3 regions of the Citrobacter freundii complex sp. 2025EL-00176 genome follow, and region 3 is predicted to be linked to each of the others. Evidence: predicted binding sites of a transcription regulator. Region 3 holds the regulator's gene; each other region holds the start of a gene.

Evidence for each region. The regulator PurR, encoded in region 3, represses purine synthesis genes. The targets are predictions, from matches to a motif close to CANGCAAACGTTTGCNTG.
Region 1: ACVXHP_RS19370 (nucleoside-specific channel-forming protein Tsx) is a predicted target of PurR. The motif match lies at 1,244-1,261, and genes of this name have one in related genera.
Region 2: carA (glutamine-hydrolyzing carbamoyl-phosphate synthase small subunit) is a predicted target of PurR. The motif match lies at 696-713, and genes of this name have one in related genera.

What each region holds. Positions count from the first base shown of each region.
Region 1 covers NZ_JBRYHT010000012.1:47,001-49,207, forward strand. The annotation lists gene ACVXHP_RS19370 (nucleoside-specific channel-forming protein Tsx) at 243-1,106, opposite strand; gene ACVXHP_RS19375 (SadB/YajI family lipoprotein) at 1,405-1,944, opposite strand; gene nrdR (transcriptional regulator NrdR) at 2,099-2,207, shown strand, end outside.
Region 2 covers NZ_JBRYHT010000006.1:70,818-73,024, forward strand. The annotation lists gene dapB (4-hydroxy-tetrahydrodipicolinate reductase) at 1-349, shown strand, start outside; gene carA (glutamine-hydrolyzing carbamoyl-phosphate synthase small subunit) at 805-1,953, shown strand; gene carB (carbamoyl-phosphate synthase large subunit) at 1,972-2,207, shown strand, end outside.
Region 3 covers NZ_JBRYHT010000001.1:771,088-773,294, reverse strand. The annotation lists gene ACVXHP_RS03805 (MFS transporter) at 1-121, opposite strand, end outside; gene cydH (cytochrome bd-I accessory subunit CydH) at 297-386, opposite strand; gene purR (HTH-type transcriptional repressor PurR) at 684-1,709, shown strand; gene punR (DNA-binding transcriptional activator PunR) at 1,706-2,207, opposite strand, start outside.

The DNA.
Region 1 (2,207 bases), on a different contig from region 3:
CGAATAGCTCGCATCGCGACGATTTTCCCGCCGGGAGCCTGGGATGCAAGGGAGGTGGCGGTGAGCCTCCCTTGCACGTTCACGGGTATAGCGATATCAGAGAAGCAATGCACATAAGGTGAACGGAAACTTATTCAGAGCAAAACGTTCTCCATACATGCTTAACTGATCATCATTACAGCCTGGCTGTGGAACAAAAAAAGCCAGCGGTTAAGCTGGCTTGTCTGCGATAAATATCGGGATTAGAAGTTGTAACCTACAACCAGGTAACCACCCCAACCGGTTGATTTCGCAGTGAAGTCGCTACCATCCCAGTTCAGGGTATCCCCACCTTTCCACTGGCCGCCGTTATGGAAATAACGCGCGACTACGGAGTAGTGCCAGTGATCGTAGTTCAGCGCCAGCACGTGGCTGGAAGCGATAGAGTTGCTGGTGCGGTTCGGATCATCACCCAAATCTGAACCCCAGTCGAAGTTGGTGAAGCCGATGTAGGTCAACTGACCGCCCCAAACCTGGGTGATCGGTACAAAGTATTTCACTTTGAAACGGTAACCATCCCACTCGTTTTCGTTGGAGGCGCCATAGTTCTGCCACTGGTATTTAGCATACACGTTCAGGGACAGACCCATCGGCAGACCAGTGTCGATATCGGTACCCAGACCCATATACCAGGTGCTCTGGCGGCTGGCTTTGTTATCACCCATATCGTAGATGTAGTTGTTGGCGAAGTACCATTCTTTGAACGGTCCAAAGCTCAGGTCAGCACCGGTCAGTTTGTCGATGGAGAAACGCGGTTCGATTTCCATAAACAGCGGGGAACCATCAGACCAGATGCCTTTGTCGTTACCGTTACCCCAGTCGAAGGTTTTCGGGATATCGATGTAGCCATAGAAGTCAAACCAGTCTTTTTTGGCAAACGCTTCGTATTCCAGATACACGTCGTTGTTCAGTTTCGGAGAGAAACGGGTGTGGTAGCTGCCCACCACGTTGACGCTTTGGTGCCACCAGTCTGACAGATATTGCGGTTTGTCATTTTCTGCTGCGTTGGCAGTAAAAGACGAGGAGAGCGCCAGCACTGCACCGGCTGCAAGTAATGTTTTTTTCATATGTATGCCACTGTTTGAAATCCCTTTCGGGAGTGAAAAATGCGCAAATTGCGTTTCTAAATATTTCGTAATTCTTCGGAGCCTATTATAAAAATCATTGTTCACAAAAATATGTCTTGTTTCACAGTTCTATCATTTACGTAATCGATTGCGTTCACGTTTGCGTACTTTAGGCGGCGAATTGTACTGGCTCCTATGAATGTTGCCAAGTTTTAACAGAAATATCGCTTATGTCAGGGGAGTAACAAAAGAGGCGGAAATGATGTTGCGGAACGCACAAAACGTTCCGCGAAAAAGTTTATTGGCTAACAGGCTGTACGTCGTGAATGCGAACAAATCCCAACTGGTCGGGGGAGAGACCATTTATCTGCAACGGAATATCTACGTCGCTGGGGGCAAGAATACTTGCCGGGGCGTTGACCAGTTGGTTCTGAACGTTCACTTCCTGATAATTCTCCGTGGTACCCTGAATTTGGCCGTACTCGACGGTGGCGCTAAAGGCGGGTAAAGGTGTATTGGATTCACCCTGAATCCGCAGCGTCAGGCGCGTGCCGTCGGCGTTCGGCGCAATATTCACCAGAGACATACGTAACGTGCCGATCTGACTCTCCAGACGGGCAGGGGTTTTGGAGCCCGGTAACAGGTAGGCGCCACTGGTCGATTTGGCATTCAACATATTTTGTTGCGTAATTTTTACCGTTTCCTGATTAAGCTGCGTCATCTCTTTATTTAGCGTGCTTACGCTTTGATGCATCTGGCGTACTTCGCTTTGCTGCGCGCAGGCGCTAAGACTAAAGAGGCTTCCCACCAGGAGAATTCTTAGGTAACGTCTTGTCATTGTGATTACTTCCTTCATTGTCGCGATAGCATAATGGTAGTGTGCGCAGAGCACGAAGGCATCGATCCTTTGTCTCAAAAGCGCTGCGCCTTTGTTGTCACGCCAGTTCAGGGTAAAATAGATTGCTGTTAACCACTGAGGTACAGGACGCCGTATGCATTGCCCATTCTGTTTCGCCGTAGACACTAAGGTAATTGACTCTCGTCTTGTAGGCGAGGGCTCCTCAGTACGCCGCCGTCGGCAGTGTCTGGTCTGTAACGAAC
Region 2 (2,207 bases), on a different contig from region 3:
GCACCACCGCCACAAAGTGGATGCCCCGTCGGGAACGGCGCTGGCGATGGGCGAGGCGATCGCCGGGGCGTTGGATAAAGATTTGAAAGACTGCGCGGTCTACTCGCGCGAAGGTTACACCGGCGAGCGCGTACCGGGCACGATTGGTTTTGCGACCGTACGCGCCGGTGACATTGTCGGTGAACATACCGCCATGTTTGCCGATATTGGCGAGCGTATTGAAATCACCCATAAAGCGTCCAGCCGCATGACCTTTGCCAATGGCGCAGTGAGATCGGCGATTTGGCTGAAGTCTAAGTCAAATGGTCTTTTTGATATGAAAGATGTGCTTGATTTACGCAGTTTATAGGTTTTGTTACCCTTCGTGATGTGGTTATGGTAATCATAATTATTTGATTACATAGGGCAATATTTTATTGCCCTTTAATTTTTAGTTTTTTAATTTAGTTTTTTGTTTAAACTCGTATTTATCTATATCTTTCTGCTTTATTCTGTTATCTCAATGTAAATTTTGACCAAATGGTCCACTTTTTTCTATCGCTCTTCCGGTTTTTACACTCTTTACCTTCCGCAAGCGTTTTCCACCCTGAGTTAGCTGATCTTTTTGCCTGTTAAATCGAGTGATTTATCCCAGTGACGTAAAATAATAATAAAAATTGCCCTTTTGGGTAGACTTTTACGTGGGCTATCTCTAGAATGCCGCCGTTTGCCAGAAATCCATAGGTAAGCAAATTTGCATTGATTCATGAGCTGTTAATGAATTAATATGCAAATAAAGTGAGTGAATATTCTCTGGAGGGTGTTTTGATTAAGTCAGCGCTATTGGTTCTGGAAGACGGAACCCAGTTTCACGGTCGGGCCATAGGGGCAACAGGTTCGGCGGTTGGGGAAGTCGTTTTCAATACTTCAATGACCGGTTATCAAGAAATCCTCACTGATCCTTCCTATTCCCGCCAAATCGTCACTCTTACTTATCCTCATATCGGTAATGTCGGCACCAATGAAGCCGATGCAGAATCTTCTCAGGTACACGCTCAGGGTCTGGTCATTCGCGACCTGCCGCTGATTGCCAGCAACTACCGCAACACCGAAGACCTCTCTTCTTACCTCAAGCGCCATAACATCGTGGCGATTGCCGATATCGATACCCGTAAGTTGACCCGTCTGCTGCGTGAAAAAGGCGCTCAGAACGGCTGCATCATCGCAGGCGATAATCTGGATGCTACGCTGGCCTTAGAAAAAGCCAAAGCGTTCCCGGGCCTGAATGGGATGGACCTGGCAAAAGAAGTGACCACCGCTGAATCCTACAGCTGGACGCAGGGTAGCTGGACGCTGGCGGGTGACCTGCCGGAAGCGAAATCCGCAGAAGAGCTGCCGTTCCACGTGGTGGCCTACGATTTTGGCGCCAAGCGCAATATTCTGCGCATGCTGGTAGATCGCGGCTGCCGCCTGACGGTGGTACCGGCGAAAACCTCCGCGGAAGACGTGCTGAAGATGAATCCGGACGGTATCTTCCTGTCTAACGGCCCTGGTGACCCGGCGCCGTGCGACTATGCCATCGCGGCGATTGAGAAATTCCTCCAGACCGACATTCCGGTATTTGGCATCTGCCTCGGCCATCAGCTGCTGGCGCTGGCGAGCGGTGCGAAGACCATCAAGATGAAATTTGGTCACCACGGTGGTAACCACCCGGTGAAAGACATGGATAAGAATGTGGTGATGATCACTGCGCAGAACCACGGCTTTGCGGTGGATGAAGACTCGCTGCCAGCCAACCTGCGCGTAACCCATAAATCCCTGTTCGACGGCACCCTGCAAGGCATTCATCGTACCGATAAACCGGCGTTCAGCTTCCAGGGCCACCCCGAGGCGAGCCCAGGCCCGCACGACGCTGCGCCGCTGTTCGACCATTTTATCGAGTTAATTGAGCAATACCGTCAGTCCGCGAAATAATCAGGAGTAATAAGAGCCATGCCAAAACGTACAGATATAAAAAGTATCCTGATTCTGGGCGCGGGCCCGATTGTTATCGGTCAGGCGTGTGAGTTTGACTACTCCGGTGCCCAGGCGTGTAAAGCGCTGCGCGAAGAGGGTTACCGTGTCATTCTGGTGAACTCCAACCCGGCCACCATCATGACAGACCCGGAAATGGCCGATGCCACCTACATCGAGCCGATTCACTGGGAAGTGGTACGCAAAATCATCGA
Region 3 (2,207 bases):
CAGGAATCGAGACATCCACCCCTTTGGCAATCACGGGCAATAATCCCATTGGCGAAAATTCGGTGGTGCCAATGCCAAACGCACCGATCGCCAGTGCCAGTAAGGGATAATTGATTTTCATATATCGACTCCGTAACGTCGAGCCGTGGCGCGACATAAAATAAGAGTCAAAAGCATGACATTGATCGCAAAATTAATAAAGTTAACAAAATTGCAAAAGACTTTTGCTTATTCGCAAACAATAGAGGGGAAACAGATGCGGAAAGGATGAGGGAGAGCTAACTCCCTCGGGGAAATCAATGCAGCGCTGCGGTGAGGCCACCCGCGACGATCAAACCCAGAACAATAATGGTAGTCACTAACGAAAATTTCAGATCGGTGCTCATCAAGTTTTCTCCTTTTTATTCCCACACAAAAAGTGATATTGCGCATTTTTACACACTTGAAAGCAAAAATCTCTCACGATTTATATTGATAACTGCTTTTAACTCTTCCCCTTTTCGTTAAGATCAGACAAAATTCCACGCTTACTTGATTAGCGTACCGGCCATTGACCCCTTCCTGACGTTCCGTGTCGTTTTCCCGGCGTGCCGCAACCCCTACGTTGCGTTAAGGGTGTGTGAAGGCAAACGTTTACCTGGAGTATTCTCAGGAGCTTAGGATATGGTCTGGAGTGAGATGTAATGGCAACAATTAAAGATGTAGCGAAGCGAGCAAACGTTTCCACTACAACCGTATCACACGTAATTAACAAGACGCGCTTTGTCGCGGAAGAAACGCGTAATGCGGTTTGGGCTGCGATCAAAGAGCTGCACTATTCTCCAAGCGCAGTTGCGCGCAGCCTGAAGGTGAATCACACCAAGTCTATCGGCTTGCTGGCGACCAGCAGTGAAGCGGCCTATTTCGCCGAAATTATCGAAGCCGTTGAGAAAAACTGTTTCCAGAAAGGCTATACCCTGATTCTGGGCAACGCATGGAACAGCCTTGAAAAACAGCAGGCCTATCTGTCAATGATGGCGCAAAAGCGTGTTGATGGTCTGTTGGTGATGTGTTCTGAGTATCCGGAATCACTGCTTTCGATGCTCGAAGAGTATCGCCATATTCCGATGGTTGTGATGGATTGGGGCGAAGCTAAAGCTGATTTTACCGATACGGTCATTGATAACGCTTTCGAGGGCGGTTACATGGCGGGTCGGTATCTGATAGAACGCGGCCATCGCGAGATTGGCGCGATCCCGGGCCCGATGGAACGGAATACCGGGGCCGGTCGTCTGGCTGGCTTTATGAAAGCGATGGAAGAAGCGCTGATTAAGGTTCCCGACAACTGGATTGTACAGGGCGATTTTGAACCTGAGTCCGGTTATCGCGCCATGCAGCAAATTCTTTCACAGTCGCATCGTCCGACCGCCGTGTTCTGCGGTGGCGATATCATGGCGATGGGCGCGCTGTGCGCTGCTGACGAGATGGGACTGCGCGTACCGCAGGATGTCTCGCTCATCGGTTATGATAACGTGCGCAACGCCCGCTTCTTCACGCCAGCGCTGACGACCATTCACCAACCTAAGGATTCACTGGGTGAAACGGCCTTCAACATGCTGTTAGACCGCATCGTGAATAAACGCGAAGAGTCGCAGTCGATCGAGGTTCATCCGCGTCTGGTAGAGCGCCGCTCCGTTGCTGACGGTCCATTCCGCGATTATCGTCGTTAAGCCTGCTGTGCGGGGGCCTCATCTGGCTCCCGCAACCATTCTTTATTCAGCGTTTCGCTATCCCCTAAATAATCCAGCAACCAGCTCAGTGCGGGCGAGGTGTCGTTCTGCTGCCATGTCAGACAACACGCGGCATCAGGAAAGGGATTCTCCAACTGCAACGAGACCCATTTACCGCTATCAATCCACGGTTTGGCAAAATGTGTTGGTACCATGCCCACACACAATCCCGCAGACAAGCAGGTCGCTGAAGATTCCCAGTCAGGAACCACAACGCGCTTTTGGTTATCCAGTAACCAGGTAATACGTTTCGGCAATGTACGCGAGGTATCTTCGCGCACCAGCGACGGCCAGTTGCGCAACGTATCATCGCTTAGCGGCCCCGACATTGACGCCAGCGGATGATGGCTGGCCACCACGCAGCTCCAGCTCAGCATGCCCATGTCGCGGAAGGTATAGCGCCCCCCTACCGGAATGGCCTGCGTGGCGCCAATAGCC